DNA from 3 places in the Bacillus haimaensis genome. Region 2 is predicted to be linked to each of the others. Evidence: riboswitches for the same ligand, from Rfam matches in the RefSeq annotation. Region 2 holds a riboswitch; each other region holds the start of a gene.
What was found. Region 2 has a riboswitch for S-adenosylmethionine ahead of mtnW (2,3-diketo-5-methylthiopentyl-1-phosphate enolase). Riboswitches for the same ligand answer to the same signal wherever they lie in the genome.

Region 1: linked by a shared signal. The riboswitch ahead of ABN702_RS01930 (Fur-regulated basic protein FbpA) and the one ahead of mtnW (2,3-diketo-5-methylthiopentyl-1-phosphate enolase) in region 2 are both predicted to bind S-adenosylmethionine.
Region 3: linked by a shared signal. The riboswitch ahead of ABN702_RS21115 (LLM class flavin-dependent oxidoreductase) and the one ahead of mtnW (2,3-diketo-5-methylthiopentyl-1-phosphate enolase) in region 2 are both predicted to bind S-adenosylmethionine.

Annotation. Positions count from the first base shown of each region.
Region 1 covers NZ_CP158164.1:423,651-429,571, forward strand. Annotated here, with positions in the region: gene ABN702_RS01920 (metallophosphoesterase) at 1-371, shown strand, start outside; gene ABN702_RS01925 (DEAD/DEAH box helicase) at 468-1,910, shown strand; SAM riboswitch class I at 1,990-2,097, shown strand; gene ABN702_RS01930 (Fur-regulated basic protein FbpA) at 2,187-2,390, shown strand; gene ABN702_RS01935 (multicopper oxidase family protein) at 2,483-4,033, shown strand; gene ABN702_RS01940 (DUF6944 family repetitive protein) at 4,065-4,616, shown strand; gene ABN702_RS01945 (S8 family peptidase) at 4,674-5,642, opposite strand; gene ABN702_RS01950 (flagellar basal body rod protein) at 5,885-5,921, shown strand, end outside.
Region 2 covers NZ_CP158164.1:2,421,211-2,427,131, reverse strand. Annotated here, with positions in the region: gene ABN702_RS12325 (carbon-nitrogen family hydrolase) at 1-659, opposite strand, end outside; gene ABN702_RS12320 (pyridoxal phosphate-dependent aminotransferase) at 783-1,955, shown strand; SAM riboswitch class I at 2,045-2,151, shown strand; gene mtnW (2,3-diketo-5-methylthiopentyl-1-phosphate enolase) at 2,237-3,481, shown strand; gene ABN702_RS12310 (2-hydroxy-3-keto-5-methylthiopentenyl-1-phosphate phosphatase) at 3,478-4,143, shown strand; gene ABN702_RS12305 (methylthioribulose 1-phosphate dehydratase) at 4,140-4,781, shown strand; gene ABN702_RS12300 (1,2-dihydroxy-3-keto-5-methylthiopentene dioxygenase) at 4,807-5,346, shown strand.
Region 3 covers NZ_CP158164.1:4,154,833-4,160,753, reverse strand. Annotated here, with positions in the region: gene ABN702_RS21130 (HD-GYP domain-containing protein) at 1-669, shown strand, start outside; gene ABN702_RS21125 (YjiH family protein) at 902-2,176, shown strand; gene ABN702_RS21120 (ATP-grasp domain-containing protein) at 2,221-3,156, opposite strand; gene ABN702_RS21115 (LLM class flavin-dependent oxidoreductase) at 3,202-4,248, opposite strand; SAM riboswitch class I at 4,335-4,440, opposite strand; gene ABN702_RS21110 (hypothetical protein) at 4,841-5,347, opposite strand; gene ABN702_RS21105 (PTS transporter subunit IIBC) at 5,657-5,921, shown strand, end outside.

The DNA of each region.
Region 1 (5,921 bases), 2.0 Mb from region 2:
AAGTCGAGGATAGCTTTTATATATTGGGTAGGAAAGATAAAACAGATTCAAGAAGGAAACTCATAAAAGACTTAGTAGAGAACCTGGACCATAATCTTCCCATCATCGCCATGGATCATCAGCCGACCCAGTTAATGGAAGCAGAAGAAAGCGGAATTGATATTATTTTGTCTGGTCACACCCACAGAGGGCAAATGATGCCCAATCACCTCATTACCAAAAGGATGTTCGAACTGGATTGGGGCTACCTGAAGAAAAACAGCTTACATGCTATCGTTTCCTCGGGGTTCGGTTTTTGGGGACCGCCGATACGAATTGGCAGCAGATCAGAGGTAGTGGAATTAAAAGTGACCTTCTTACAGGAAGATTAGCTTGAAGTAAATAGACTAAAATGGGTCTATTTTTTTTACAAACGATAATGAAGTATAATGAATCTGTTGTAAATAGAAGAAAAATGAGGGTACAGCATGAAAAATAGTTTTAAAGACTTCCAATTAAGTGAAGAGATAGTTAGCGCTCTTGAAAAATTAAGATATACCGTTCCTACGGAAGTCCAGGCAAAAGTTCTTCCCAATGCTTTGGAGAATAAAGATCTCGTCGTGAAATCACAGACAGGCAGCGGTAAAACAGCAGCATTTGGCATACCGCTTTGTGAACTTGTAGAGTGGGAGGAGAATAAACCTCAAGCACTCGTTCTGACTCCAACCCGGGAGCTTGCAGCTCAGGTCAAAGAGGATATAACGAATATCGGCAGGTTCAAGCGGGTTAAAGCCACTGCGATCTATGGCAAGCAGCCATTTGATAGGCAGAAGCTGGAGTTGAAGCAAAAGTCTCATGTGGTGGTGGGAACACCTGGCAGGGTGCTCGATCATATGGAAAAAGGGACGTTTGATGTGGAGCGTTTAAAGTATCTTGTTATAGATGAAGCGGATGAAATGTTAAATATGGGCTTTATTGATCAGGTGGAAGCCATTATCCAAAAGTTGCCCACCGATAGGGTGACGATGCTATTCTCCGCGACATTACCAGAGGATGTCGAGCAGCTTTCTCATAAATATATGAAAACACCAACTCATATTGAAATTCAAGGTACAGGTATCACAACGGATAAAATTGTTCATGAAATTATAGAAGTTCAGGAGAATGATAAGTTCTCTCTTTTGAAAGCTGTTACAACAGTGGAGAACCCGGATAGTTGTATTGTTTTTTGCAGAACTCAGATTCAGGTGGATGATGTATATCGTCAGCTAGATCGCGCGGGCTATCCATGTGACAAGCTGCATGGAGGTTTGGTGCAAGAGGATCGTTTTGCTGTTATAAATGATTTCAAACTAGGGAAATTCCGCTATCTGGTAGCAACGGACGTTGCGGCACGAGGGATTGATATCGCAAATGTTTCTCTTGTGATCAATTACGACCTGCCGATGGAGAAGGAGAGCTATGTTCATCGAACAGGAAGGACGGCTCGTGCAGGAAATTCAGGAAAAGCCATTACCTTCGTTACTCCATATGAAGAAAAATTCCTCGCAGAAATCGAATCTTATATTGGATTTAAGATAACGAAAAGAGAAGCTCCAACTAAAGAAATAGTTTTTCGGGCAACATCTGAATTTGATATGAAAATAAATACACGCCCAACTATTAAAGAAGCAAAAAGTGCGAAATTGGACAAGGATATTATGAAGCTCTATTTCAATGGTGGAAAGAAAAAGAAAATCAGAGCGGTCGACTTCGTCGGCACCATATCCAAAATACAAGGAGTGGCTGCTGGTGACATAGGCATCATCACCATTCAGGATAATGTCTCCTATGTTGATATTTTGAATGGAAAGGGTCCGATTGTGCTAAAAGCGATGAAGCACACCACGATAAAAGGAAAAATGCTGAAGGTCCATGAGGCTCGACAATAATTCTTAGTTGACAAATCGGGATTATCGGGTTTATGATGGTCATAACAAATTACTTTTTCCTGACATAACTTAATAGCGTAACTTATCCAGAGAAGTGGAGGGATTGGCCCTATGAAGCTTCAGCAACAGATTCGAATAAGGAATACTGTGCTAATTCCAGCAGGCAGCAATGCTTGGCAGATAAGTTGAGGTCTCTTTTTTCTTTATAAATCCAACCTCTTCTTGTCTCAGACGGGAAGAGGTTTTTTGTATTTATTCATTTAAGGAGTGATGAAAATGGGAGAAATTTTGAAAAATGCGGTTGAAAATCGACGGTCGGAATTAATCAGTAAGCTCCTCTATTTCCGTGTATTCAAAAAGGAGGATCAGCACCTGTATGAACTGTCCTTAACAGATTTGGAACAGGAATATAAAAAATTCGACCATTACATGCATCCCCATGATGACATGGGATCGATCCAGTGGGTTAGAAGAAAGTAAGGGGAGAAAGGGGAAGGAACTACAAAAATAGGGTTAATTTGCAAGACAGCCGAATATTCTTTGGGGAGAGCCTATATAAGGGGGAACCAAAAATGGCTGAAACCCAAATTGTATCCTCACTTACAAAATTTGTAGATGCACTCCCTATTCCTCCAAAATTAGAACCAGTAAAAAAAGACAACACTTACACCTATTATGAGGTAACAATGAAGGAAACAAAGCAATCCCTTCACCGCGATCTCCCCTCGACAACGGTGTGGGGATATGAAGGAATATTCCCTGGACCGACCATAGAAGTCGACTGTGGGGAGAAGGTATTCATCAAATGGATGAATGCTTTGCCAAAAAGGCATTTGCTTCCAGTGGACTTTACGGTTCATGGTGCCCATAAAGATGTTCCGGAAGTCCGAACAGTTGTTCATGTACATGGTGCAGTCGTGGAACCTGAAAGTGACGGGTACCCCGACTCATGGTTCAGTGCAAATTTTGAACAGGTTGGCCCCACATTTACACAGAAAATCTACCGGTACGATAATTACATGAATTCCTGTACGCTCTGGTACCATGATCACGCACTTGGTATTACCCGCCTCAATATATATGCTGGACTCGCTGGGATGTATCTAGTACGAAGTGATTTCGAGCGTTCCCTGAAACTTCCCTCATCCGCCTATGATATTCCTCTTATCATCCAGGATAGATCCTTTCGACCGGATGGTTCTCTCTACTATCCGACGCAACCGGATGAACCGGTATCAGGATTGAAAACATCTGTAGTACCGGAGTTTTTTGGTAATACAATCCTGGTCAATGGGAAAGTATGGCCATTCTTGGTAGTAGAACCTCGCAAATATCGTTTCCGAGTAGTCAATGCTTCCAACAGCCGCTTTTATCGAATAAAACTGGACTCAGGACAGCTCATGTATCAGATCGGAACGGATAGAGGTCTGATGGATCATCCGATTGGCATCAGATCCATCACTCTTGCACCTGCAGAAAGAGCAGATTTAGTCATTGATTTTACCAACCTCGAAGGAACAAGTATCGTCATGACCAATGATGCACCGGCGCCGTTTCCGGAGGGTGACAAGGAAATTGAAATGAGAGATATGATGAAATTTATCGTGAAACTGCCACTTAAGCATATTGACACCAGTGTTATCCCATCCTACTTGGGAAATTTCCCAAAACTCCAAACAAAAGACGCAGCATTTAAAAGGTTTTTGACATTGGATCATACAATGGACAATTATGGTCGGGAAATTATGCTTTTGGATAACAAAGATTGGGATGCTCCAATATCGGAGAAACCGAAACTCGGGAGTACGGAAATCTGGTACTTGATCAATACAACAGAGGATACCCATCCCATCCATATTCATCTAGTAGATTTTCAAATCCTGGGACGAAGGAAATTTAATGTAGAACGTTTTACACAAGATCGAGTAATCGAGTATATGGGCCCACCTATTCCGCCGGAACCACAGGAATGCGGGAAAAAGGATACAGTCAGGGCAAATCCTGAAGAGGTAACAGAAATTATCATGAATTTCGGCCCATACACGGGACTATATGTGTGGCATTGCCATATGCTAGAACACGAGGACTATGAGATGATGAGACCTTATCTTGTTATAAAATAAGCTTTGGTATGAAGAGAATGGCGGATAGATCATGGATAGTGAAAATAAAATACTTATCGGGTCATGGATACAGGCTGTAGGTACAGTCCTTTCCGCTGTAAGCAGTACCAGATTCCTTGTCAGAGTGGAGGAGCAGAGTGAGGGCTTAGACATGGTTGGAAATGTGCTTCAAGCTACAGGTAATGCATTGGAAGCGGACGGGCAGGAAGGATACACGATTGGAAAAATTGGCAATGGAATTCAAGCCATCGGGAATATCACGGTTATTTCTGGTCTGTTAATAGAGGAAGATACGATTATTAGAGATAAATTGTTTATCAGTGGGAACCTGCTCCAAGCTCTCGGTGGAGCGGCAGCACTTAGAGATGAGTGGGATGGACCAGATGTCGATACCATGGCCATCATCGGAAACCTCCTTCAGGTTATCGGGAACTCGCTACAGGCAATCGGTGGTGCAAATGAGATAAAGACTGGGGAAAGTGAAAGCATTGAAGCGATTATTAATACGGGCAGTTGGATTCAAGCAATTGGTTCAGTTATTCTTGCTATAGACATTACCAAAGAGCAGGCAAATATCAAATAAAAAAATCCCAAAGGAGCGTTAAACTCCTTTGGGATTCCTTTTTGACGTTTCGTTTCCCTATACACCAATCGATTCTTCAATATTAATTTGTTTCAGATAATCAGCCAGCAATTCAGGGGCAGTTAAATAAATCAGACCATTTCCTTCGAGACTCTTAGGGTATCCTAATGGAATGGTACGCTTCACAAGCTGTGCATATAATTCAGGCTCGGTAAGCTTGCGTTCAAACTCGCTTTCGGACAAATTTTTTACCAGGGAGAGGGCGCCTGCTACGTGTGGTGCTGACATGGATGTACCACTGAAAACAGCGTATCTGCCTCCGGGTACCGTGGAAATTATCTTTTCTCCTGGTGCCACGACGTCCACTTCATTATTGGAATTGGTGAAATAGGACGATTTGCGCTGAAGACTCACTGCCCCAACCGAAATTACTTCATTATAGCCTGCCGGATAAGAGAATTCCTCCGTAGAATGCTTTCCATCCCCCTCATTTCCTGCAGCACATACAACCAGGATCTGATTATCCACTGCGGACTTGATTGCATCATGAAGCTCGGGAACATCTATAGGTCCACCAAGTGACATGGAAATGATATCCACTTTCTGAGAAACTGCATATTCTATTGCTGATGTTACCCATTCATAGGAGCCAGAGCCTTCCTCTCCAGCAAGCGCTTTTAAAATCAGCAGTTTAGCTTCTGGAGAAACACCAATTACACCGGATGCGGCATTAATGGCAGCGATGGTTCCGGCAACATGTGTGCCATGTCCGTTATAGTCGGTAATCCTTTCAACGTCGCCATTATCATCATCGGTAAAATTCCGACCTGCTATGATTCTCCCTTCCAAATCCGGATGAGAGGTATCGCAGCCGGTATCAATGACTGCTATGACAGTATCTTTTCCTTTAAAGCCTCTATTCCAGAGAGAGGGAGCTTGTATCATCTCCACTCCTTCGGGAATTTGCTGCGCCTCAAACAATTGATTGTCAACTTTGTACGGAATTAAGTGAACCAGCTTTTCCATTACAACGCCTCCTAATCATTATTTAAAAAAGGTGAGACAAGTTACTTTCTGAAAATTCTACCAATTTCTAATAGAAAGTTCAAGTGCCAAAAAGACTACATAAGACTTCTTCTCATCTCAACAATCATTTTCAATGGTCGTAGCTCCAATAAGCCTCAAGTCTTATCTTAAAATATAGCTCAGGCTCGTTATAGCAATCCTTGAAAGCAGATAAGATAGAGACATGAAAGGAGGAAACACAGATGAAAAAATTTGGATTGTTATTAGTAGGGGTAATCG
Region 2 (5,921 bases):
CCCCATGGATCGATAATCATGGAATGTCCGGCGAACTCGTTCTTAGGGTCGGAGCCGGATCGGTTGCAGGCAATTACATAGCATTGGTTTTCAATTGCTCTTGCAATCAATAAAGTCCTCCAATGCGCGACTCTTGCTAATGGCCACTCCGCCACAACGAAAATGGCTTTGGCATTTTTCGTGGTATGTGCGCGAATCCACTCGGGAAACCTGATATCGTAACAGATGAAGCCTGCGCAGTCTTCCCCATCAAGCTTAAACATTCCATCTGTTTTTCCTGGCTGCAGGAAATGGTGTTCATCCATTAGACGAAACAGATGCAATTTGCTGTATTCCCCTGCAACCTCCCCGTCTTTATTAACTGTAAGCATCGTATTGTAGATTCCACGGTTGGTCTTTTTAGCAATTGACCCCCCGACAATATGGGCATTCTGTTCCTTTGCGAGTGATTTCAGGAATTTGGTCGTTACAAATCCTCCCGAGTCTGCAATTTTATCGAGTCTACCAAGATCATAGCCTGTAGACCAGAGCTCAGGTAGGACGATAATGTCCGGGTTATCTTTTCCTGCTTCTTTTACTAGCTCACACACTTTCTCTATATTGGCTTCGGGATTTCCGAAGGCGATATCAAACTGAATGCATGCAATCTTCCATTTCATGTGGTGGACCCCCTTTTTGAGAACAAATTATTTTTTATTTTTTGAAAAATTTCTTTACAAGTCGTTTTTAACATTATATGATTTGTGACTAGGATTTCAAGAATTTTTTAAGTAGGTGAGCAAATGAAACATTTCCAAAAATCTGAACTATTAGATCAGCTGCCGACTCAATTTTTTGCCTCCCTGGTGCAAAAGGTGGGAAGGGTGGTGGCCGAGGGGCATGATGTCATCAATCTTGGACAAGGTAACCCGGATCAGCCTACACCGGAACATGTTGTACGTTCCTTGCAAAAAGCTGTAGATAATCCCATTCATCATAAATATTCACCATTCAGGGGCAACGACTTTTTTAAAGAGGCGATAGCTGAATTTTATAAAAGAGAATATAACGTAACGCTCGACCCGAAAACGGAAGTGGCGGTACTATTTGGCGGCAAAGCAGGTCTTGTTGAAATTCCGCAATGCTTATTGAATGAGGGTGATACTGTGCTTGTACCAGATCCCGGTTATCCTGATTACTGGTCAGGGGTTGCCCTTGCAAAAGCAAAAATGGAATATATGCCGTTAGAAGAAGTATATCATTTTTTACCAAATTATGAAGACATAGATGAAAGTGTTTTGGATAAAGCGAAGCTGATGTTTTTGAACTATCCCAATAATCCCACTGGTGCAGTTGCCACATCAAAATTTTTCGAGGAGACGGTAGACCTGGCGGATAAGCATGATATTTGTGTTGTACATGATTTCGCATATGGAGCCATCGGATTTGAAGGGAAAAGGCCGTTAAGCTTTCTGCAGACTCCGGGAGCGAAAGAAGTGGGAATTGAGATTTATACCCTATCCAAGACCTATAACATGGCAGGGTGGCGTGTTGGATTTGCTGTCGGCAACCCAACTGTCATCGAGGCGATCAACTTACTGCAGGATCATATGTATGTAAGCATCTTTGGGGCGGTACAGGAAGCTGCTACAACTGCACTGCTGGAATCGCAGAAATGTGTGGAAGAGCTGGTGGATCTTTATGCTGAAAGAAGGGATGTCCTCATTACAGGGCTGCGGGAAATAGGATGGGAAGTAGCTGCGCCACAAGGTTCTTTCTTTGCTTGGTTAAAGGTTCCAAAAGGTTTCACATCCACTGAATTTGCCGATAAACTGCTAGGTGAAGCTCATGTGGTCGTAGCACCAGGTATTGGATTCGGTTCCTATGGTGAAGGATATGTGCGTGTAGGGCTCCTGACAAGTACAGAACGTCTGAAAGAAGCAGTGCAAAGGATTCAAAAACTGAATATTTTCTGAAAACTTTATTGACATCTGCACGGAAGGATGTCATAATTCCTGTTAGATTTCCTTTATTTTAAACTTAAAAATATTATATATATTGCGTTTTCTTATCAAGAGCAGGTGGAGGGACTAGCCCGATGATACCCGGCAACCGACTTATGTACATAAGCACGGTGCTAAATCTTGCAGCTTTTATGCTGGGAGATAAGAGGATGTTAGGATTCCTAACCTCTTCTTGTCGAAGAGGTTTTTTACGTTTACATACCATTTCAAGTGTTTTTGAAAGGATGATAGATATGAGTGAAATTATAGCCGCATACCTGGTACATGACAGAAAAGGGAACTTGGAAAAAAAAGCGGAGGGTATTGCCCTTGGTTTGACCGTTGGTTCTTGGACCGATTTGCCGCTATTGGAACAGGAACAGCTGAAAAAACATAAGGGCAGGGTGGTGCATGTCCAGGAACTTGAACCATGCGTGAGGGTGAACAGTTATTTTGGAACCGCCATTACAAGAGGGATCATCCAAATTGGTTACCCAAGCTTAAACTTCAGCAATGATCTACCTGCCATTTTAACGACCGTGTTCGGGAAGCTCTCCTTGGATGGTGAAATCAAACTGTTAGATTTGGAGTTTTCTAGTGAACTGAAAAGCCTATTCCCTGGACCAAAATTCGGTGTGGAGGGGATCAGGGAACTGACAGGTGTCACCGATCGTCCATATGTCATGAGCATTTTTAAAGGTGTAATTGGCAGGGACCTCACATTCCTTGGAAATCAGCTTCGGGAACAGGCACTTGGGGGAGTCGATTTTATTAAGGATGATGAAATCCTTTTCGAGAATCCACTTACTCCATTTGAAAAGAGAATTGCAGTCGGCAAAAAAGTTTTGGAGGAAGTATACGAGGATACAGGGCATCGCGCCTTCTATGCTGTAAATCTCACCGGCCGAACGTCTGACTTGAAGGAAAAAGCGAAGCGGGCTGTCGAGCTTGGAGCTGACATTCTATTATTTAATGTCTTTGCATATGGGTTGGATGTAATGCAAGGGCTTGCTGAGGATGAAAACATTCAGATACCGATCATGGCACACCCTGCAGTAAGTGGAGCAAGTACTCCATCAGAGTTTTATGGGATTTCCAACGAACTTCTTCTTGGAAAACTTGTCCGGTACGCCGGAGCCGATTTTTCCCTGTTTCCTTCCCCCTATGGCAGTGTTGCATTGCCAAAGAAGGAAGCACTTGGAATTAGAGAGAGCTTAACAAAAGTAGAAGAAGGAATGAAAGCTGCCCTGCCTGTTCCATCAGCTGGAATTCATCCAGGTCTTGTACCGCAGCTCTACCATGATTTCGGTAAGGATTCTGTAATCAATGCAGGTGGTGGGATTCATGGACATGCATTGGGCGCCATTGGCGGTGGTGCGGCTTTCAGACAGGCGGTTGATGGAGTGCTGGTTGGAAAAAACTTGAGCGAACAGGCTGAAACGAACCCGGAACTAAAACTCGCAATTGAACAATGGGGCAGTTTGGAGGTGGCAAAATGAGTTCAGGTCAGCCTATGATATTTTGTGATTTTGATGGAACGGTGACAGACAGTGACAACATCATTGCCATTATGAAGAAATATGCCCCACCAGAGTGGAATGATTTAAAGGATAAAGTACTTTCGCAGGAGATATCCATTCGAGAAGGAGTAGGGAAAATGTTTTCCCTGCTTCCCTCAAACCAAGTGGAAGAAATCAGCACGTACATTTTAGAGCATGCCGCGATCAGAAAAGGATTTCATGAATTTGTCGAATACGCGAGGAACCAGCAGATTCCACTTTATATTGTGTCTGGAGGAATAGACTTTTTTGTAGAGCCCTTGTTGCGTGGAATTGTGCCCCGGGGCCAAATCTACTGCAATGAGTCTGACTTTTCAGAAGAGAGCATCAGGATTCACTGGCCGCATTCTTGTGATGAGGAATGCCAAAACGAATGCGGGTGCTGCAAACCATCTGTTATTCGTAAACTTGCAGACAAGGACACTTATAAAATAGTGATTGGTGATTCCATTACAGACCTGCAGGCGGCGAAAATGGCGGATCAGGTAATAGCCAGGGATTTTTTGATTGAAAAATGCGATGAGCAATCCATTAACTATGAAGCATTTGAAGACTTCTTCGATGTGATAAAGATACTGAATAAGCAGGAGGTGCCATCATGAGTAGTCAAATCACTAGGTGGAATGAGCTTGCAGATGTGAAGGAGGAGCTGGCTGGCCGTGATTGGTTTTTTGGAACAAGTGGAAATCTTTCCATCAAAGTAACAGATGACCCTTTGACTTTTTTTGTTTCAGCAAGCGGAAAGGATAAGCGGAAAAGAACACCGGAAGATTTTCTGCTAGTAAACTATGCAGGGGAAGCGGTGGAAGAGACCATTCTGTTGCCTTCCGCGGAAACACTGCTTCATGTGGAAGTGTACGGCAAGTCAAATGCCGGTTGCTCCCTTCATGTCCATACGGTCGACAATAATGTCATTTCGGAATTATATGCCGAGCAGAAGGAGATAGTCTTTACAGGCCAGGAAATTATAAAAGCCTTGGGGATTTGGGAAGAAGGTGCCTCTGTCAGCATTCCAATTATTAAAAATCATGCTGATATTCCAAAACTTGCGAGGGAGTTTTCAAAGCATATCCATGAAGACAGTGGTGCTGTGCTGATCCAAAATCACGGAATTACAGTCTGGGGAAAAACTGCATTTGAAGCGAAAAAACACCTGGAAGCATGGGAATTCCTGTTTTCCTATCACTTAAAGCTTTTAAGCGTGAAAAACAGTATTAGAGGAAGCTTGCAGGTCCAATAAAAATAAACCTTGAGGAGGAAAAAGAATGGCTGAAATCAGAATTCATCAAACAAACGAAAGAATCAAAGTAAAAGAAGAAGTGGAATCCTTTTTGACTGAAAATGAAGTTATTTATGAAAAATGGGATACTTCCAAGCTTCCTGTACATCTTCAGGAGAATTTTGCACTGACAGACGAAAATAAAGAGGAAATCCTAGCTGTCTATCAGAGTGAAATTGCGGACATTTCGGCACGACGCGGATACAGAGCACAGGATGTCATCTCCTTATCCGATACCACTCCTAACTTGGAACAGCTTTTGCAGAATTTCAATAAGGAGCACCATCACACTGATGATGAGGTCCGCTATATTGTGAGCGGGCATGGGATCTTTGTCATTCAAGGCAAAGATGGCAACTTTTTCGACGTGGAACTTGAGCCTGGAGACCTGATAAGCGTACCGCCAAATGTCCGTCATTATTTTACCCTCATGGAGGACAGAAAGGTCGTAGCCATACGGATTTTCGTTACGACTGAGGGTTGGGTTCCGATTTATGAGAGCCAGACAGAACAGATAAATAACTAAGTGGACAGAGGCATTTGAGTGAAATGATTTTCACTCAAATGTCTTTTTTTTAGCCTTTTTGAAAAGAATATTGTATTTACAAGTCTACACTGAAATTAAGTATCCACAATAAACGCCCTGTTGATTTCCGTTCCAGGCATTCGCTTTCCGCGGGCGGCCTCGGGAGCCTCCTCGGCGCTATTGCGCCTGCGGGGTCTCCCTTGACACGCTGCTCCCGCAGGAGTCTCATGCCTTGCACTACAATCAACAGGGGAGAACCTGGAAATCATTCATAACACCTCAGCTTGTGGTTTATTTCTAAGAGGTTATTGCTACTAAAGCAAATTAAGATAAAACCGTGAGGGGATTGTAGCGGAAGGCGCTTGACTCCTGCGGGAGATAGAGGTAATGGGAGACCCCACAGGCAAAGCCGAGGAGGCTCCCATACCTCCCCGCGGAAAGCAAGCGACTGCAGCGGAAATCCACGGACAAAATTCAACGTAGTAATCAATATAAATAGTGATTTTTATGAGTAATCACCCCATAAAGAGGGAATATAATGGGAAGTGGTGAACTGTTGCAAATAGGAGGTTATT
Region 3 (5,921 bases), 1.7 Mb from region 2:
TATGATAACTATACATATTCGCACAGCCTGAATGTGGGCATATATGCTTCCCTGATAGGAAAGATCATGGGCCTCGACAAGGAGAAGATCAAGCTCCTAGGTCAGATGGGTCTGTTTCATGATGTAGGAAAGCTATTGATAGACAAAACCATTCTGCAAAAGCCCGGACGTCTGACAGAAAGTGAATGGAACGAGATTCAAAGGCATACGACTCTCGGCTACGAACTTTTGCGGAAGAATAAAACGATTGACCCGCATATCTTACAAGGGGCATTGCTTCATCATGAGCGTCTTGATGGCAGCGGCTATCCAACTGGGATAAAGCATGAAAGGATTCCTTATTTTGTACAGATACTTTCCGTGGCGGACATGTATGATGCTCTATCGTCCGAACGGAGCTACCGGCCAAAACAGAATCTTTTTGTCACAAGCAAGATCCTGATACAAGAAGCAAGCTATAATCGCATCAATCCTGCTATCGTTTATCCTTTCGTCCGATACATTTTCTCCAATCATATTCGCGATGAAGTGCTATTAAACAACGGTAAGCTTGGAGAAATCATTTTTATCCATACGGATGAGCCCCATCTGCCAATCATTAAAATCGATGATCATTTTATCGATCTCAGAAAGCATAAAGAACTGGAGATACTGGATTTTGCCAACTAAAGGCATGTCCGGTATCTTTTTTTGGTTTGTTTTCATTGGTTTTAGGGAAAGTAATAGGGAAAACTTTCACCTCTTCCAATAACTACCTTTGAAAAATAGTAGAAATGTATTAAAATAACTAACGTTGCATATTTACGCATAAGGAGAATCTACATTGAAAACTACACCATCTTTTCGAACAATTGATATTTTAAAATTTCTTATTCCGTCTTTAATCGGGATTCTGTTATTCATGTTCCCTATTTCATATAAAGGTGAAATCACGATACCTATCGCGATTCTTTCGGGGCAGCTGCAGGATCTTCTTGGAGGCACCATACCATATATCATGACAGCCATCATTACCATCACTGCCATTGCGACTGTCATTACAAAGCTCGCGAAGCCTTCTTATACGAATCAACCTGGCTTCTTCAACTCACTCTTGAATGTTTCCTTGTTCTGGACAGTGACACGCATTTTCGGAATGGTTTTTGCCATCATGACCCAGTTCAAGCTTGGACCAGAGGCTGTATGGAGTGACGTGACCGGAGGACTATTATTATTTGAACTGCTACCTATTCTATTAACTGTTTTCCTATTTGCAGGATTATTTTTACCTCTGCTTTTGAATTATGGACTATTGGAGTTCTTCGGAGCTTTGTTAACGAAAGTCATGCGACCAATTTTCACTTTACCGGGACGCTCTTCCATCGACACATTGGCTTCCTGGCTTGGGGATGGGACCATCGGGGTGCTATTGACGAGTAAGCAATATGAAGAGGGCTATTACACTAAGCGCGAAGCAGCGGTAATCGGAACGACCTTTTCCGTTGTTTCCATTACATTCAGTCTGATCGTCATCTCCCAGGTTGGCCTGGCGAAAATGTTTGTCCCTTTCTACGCAACGGTTGCACTATCTGGGCTGGTTGCTGCCATCATCATGCCGCGTATTCCTCCACTTTCCTGGAAGCCGGATACGTATTACAACGGTGAGGAAAAAGAAGAGAAAGAATTGATTCCAGAGGGTTACACACCATTAAAATGGGGTTACTCCCAGGCTGTGGAACGTGCTGCGAAAAATAGAAGCATCAGCAAATTCTTCATCGAGGGCGGAAAAAATGTCCTCGATATGTGGATGGGTGTCGCGCCCATCGTCATGGCGTTCGGTACAATCGCCCTTATTCTAGCGGAGAATACGCCGTTGTTCACTTGGTTGGGAGTACCGTTCATTCCGCTGTTGGAGCTCTTGCAGATTCCTGAAGCGAAGGCGGCATCGGAAACCATGATGGTCGGATTTGCCGATATGTTCCTGCCTTCCGTATTAGGTGCGGATATCCAAAGCGAACTGACCCGCTTCGTAGTCGCAACCGTATCCGTGACACAGCTCATCTACCTTTCCGAGGTCGGTGGCGTATTACTGGGATCCAAGGTACCCGTATCATTCAAGGACCTGTTCATCATCTTCATCCTGCGTACATTGATTACGCTGCCTGTCATTGCAATCATGGGCCATATCTTTTTCTAAAAGAATAATGAAAAAGGTGCCAGACCCCGTCTGGCACCTTTTTCTTATGCTCGTTCCAGCTCCGCACCAAGCAGTTTTGCCAATTGGAGCATGCCGAATTTCCCTGCCACTTTTTCGGCATCAGCATTGTAGTTCGTATTCGTGTTGACGTCATAGGTGTAAATTTCACCATTTGCGTTTCGGATAAATTCGATTCCGGCAACCTGGATGTTGTTCTCCTTAAGGAATGCCTCATATTTTTCAATGATTGGATCTGCAAAATCCTCGACAATGCGAAACTTTGGCTTCTCTTCCACTTCTTCCCCGACAGGACAGAACAGATCGCCTATCTGGCAGGCATCCGCCGGGCAAAGTTCAAAGCCTTCAGACGTATCCACCCTCACCGAATAGAGGAACTTACCACCTACAAACTCGCATCTCGTAATATAGGATTCCGGTGACTCGATATACTCCTGGATCAGCGTGATCCCATCAACCGGTTCCTCGAAGGTCGGACCGTACAAATATTCCTCGAGGCTTGCCGTGGATTGAAAAAGCTGGACTCCCAGCCCTTTTCCGGCGCGGTTGTGTTTCGTGATGAACGCCTCAGTTCCCAGTTTCTTTGCCGCCTCGATAATATTGGTTTTTCCAACTGCCGCAATCGTCCTCGGCGTGCGGATCCCCTGCTTCTCAAGTGCCGTATACTGATTCACCTTGCTCAATTCAAGCTGAAGCGCACGGCTGCCGTTCAACACTTTTCGGCCATGATGCTCTAGCCACGAAAGCACTGCCCCCGTCAATTCCGGTGCAAAGCGGTGGTCCCTTGTGTGGGAGGATGCACTCATTCTGTTATAAAACACCCCTTCAGGTGGCGCATCAACCAATGGCACGAGCCCTTCGTCGAGATGCCACTCTTCAAATGGCAGGTCCAATTCTTTTAATCTATTGGTCAAATGGTCGGTCCATTCTTTGTTTTCATGCAAGATATATATCTTTTTCATCGTATCTTCCTCCAATTTCTTCAAGTCTCCTGGTTTGAATGTGCTTTATGGTTGAGCAAGCCGTTCCCCTTGCACAAGGGGCATCACTTTTTGGGCAAAGCGCTCCATTTCCTCCAGCTGCGGGGAAAATTGCAGCAAGAGCAGGTCCACGCCTGCTTCCTCATACTCTCTTATTTTCTCAGCAATCTGTTCCGGCGTACCGATCAGGTTTGGCCGCAACCCTCTATTTGATACCGAATAGTCCTGGAGCTGGATCTGCTGCTCAAGCTGTGACTTACTGGTGAAATCCTTGAAGCCAGCATAGGCATCGGACTCCTTCACATCTGTGATTCTAGCAAGCTCCTTTTCCGCCTCTTCCTCTGTATCGCGGCAGATGACATAGGCGGCCATCCCGAACGACTGAAAAGGATGGTGCTCCGTATTTCTTCTGCGCTCTTTCATTTCCTCTATTTTGCGGGCGACCTCTTCCACCGTTCCACCATGCATGACGTACGCATCACAATAGGAGGAAATAACCTCTTTCCCCTTCGGACTCTCGCCCCCTGCATAGAGGATCGGATTCGGTCGTTGCACAGGCTTCGGAAAAAGCTTCGTTTCCTTAAGCTGATAGTACTTTCCGTCATAGCTGAAGGAGTCCTCGCTCCAAAGCCCTTTCAGCACATCAATAAACTCTTTCGTCCGTTCATACCGTTCATCATGCTGGGTGAAAATGCCGCCATACTGCCGCGCCTCTTCTTCCCACCAGGCAGAAACGACATTCAAGGTAAGGCGGCCATTGCTGATATGATCAATATTCGCAATCGCTTTTGCCGCAATCGCAGGATTATGGAAGCCTGGACGAATCGCAGTCATGATCTCGATCTTCTCCGTCACAGCAGCAAGTGCCGCAGCCGTTGACCAAGCCTCTAAGCTATCCTCTTCCGGGCCCTTTATATCATTTAAAAATAACTCTGCAATCAATGTCGTGTCATAGCCAAGCTTTTCCGCCTGCAGAATGACCTTTTTTGCGTAATCAAAGGTCGGCGGCATCTGTTCGTCCTCTACATTTCTCAACCATCCGCCAAATATCGGTAACCAAAAACCAAACTTCATCCCCTATCTTCCCCTCGTCTTTACTTTTCCGGCAAATAAAAAAACTTCCTCGATAAGAAGAAGTTTGGAATGGGAACCCGTCCATCTACTTATCTGCCAAGAACAAATTGTCTTGCTGGAATTAGCACCTGCACACACCTGTGCGGTTGCCGGGTTTCATCGGGCCAGTCCCTCCACCTCTCTGGATAAGAAAATAACTATTAATTTAGATAAATCCTATCATGAAACTCAGGATTAAACAAGTCTTTCGGATGGCTAAATATGTCTGTAGTATGCTATGCGGGAAGCGTAGGAGATATGTTGTTGGTTGTTTGGTTAATTTAGCCTTTTGGACAGTTTGAATGATGCAGGCGGCTAGGAACGATGTAGAACTTTGGCGAATATTGCGTTTCGTGCAAAAGACAACCATTTTTGTGCGTAAATTTGATTTTTTGTGCATAAAATTAATTTTTTGTGCATATATTAATATTTTTGCGCGTAAACCATTGTTTTTTGTGCATAACGTCAAATTCGGATCCGTTAACCTTTGAAAATAGAGCCAAAAAAGGCCACCTGCCGCGTTTTCTACGACAAGTGGCTCCCTATAAAGTAATTAGTTTACGTCTTTCTCGAAATTAGGCGCATGCAATCCAGCCTTTTCGAATGTTGCTCCGATCTTCTCATGGAATGCTGCAAATGCCGCTTCCATTTCAGTGAGGTCTGCATCGGGCTTTAATGTTGCCGCTCGCTCCTCGAAATAAAGTGCCAGCAATTCAACGGATTCCTTCATGTCTCCCTGTAGCTCTTTGCTTAAGTCGGAAGGGATCTCAAGTCCGCGAAGCTCGTTTGCAATTTGTTTGCTCGAGGATACCGCTTGTTCCTGCAGGGCTGCATCCTGGGATTGTTCATATGCTGTAACCGGCTCCAAATTTTCGCGGATAGTTTGAATCATTTCCATTTGAAGGCCTACTAATGCTGTAATCTGCTTGCTATCGTTATCATTATCAGAAGCTGCACTTGCTTCCGTTTCTTTTGATTCAGATTTATTTTCAGTGTTACACCCTGCCAGAACAGCGATGCTTAGTAAAGCTGTCAATAGTATGCTCATCCATTTTTTCATTGTATAGGTTCTCCTTTATTGTCCGAATTAGTACGGTACATAGTTTACTTCTTTTCTAAATGGATGTATACAAAATCCACGAAAGAAAGATTATTGCGCTAATAAATAATTTTCTCACAATAACACTTTTTGCAAATAAATGTACTTTGTTAAATTTAGATGATTGTTGAATCTTTTACTTGCATTGTGAGAGGACATCTCTTACAATAGAAAAATGCAAACGGTTGCACTAAAGTTACATATAATTGCATAAAAATGAATTCGTTTTCAAGTTTTATATACTACTAATGAAGAAAGAAGGCTGTTAATATGAAGAACTTTTTGTCTTTTGATTTTTGGCAAAAATTCGGGAAAGCGTTGCTAGTCGTAGTGGCAGTTATGCCAGCTGCTGGTATTATGATTTCCCTTGGCAAGTTGGTTGGCATGACGGGTGGAGACATCGTGCTTGTGCAAACGATTGCAAGAGTGATGGAGGATATCGGTTGGGCCATCATTACCAATCTGCACATCCTATTCGCTGTAGCGATCGGTGGATCATGGGCGAAGGAACGTGCTGGCGGTGCGTTCGCAGCAT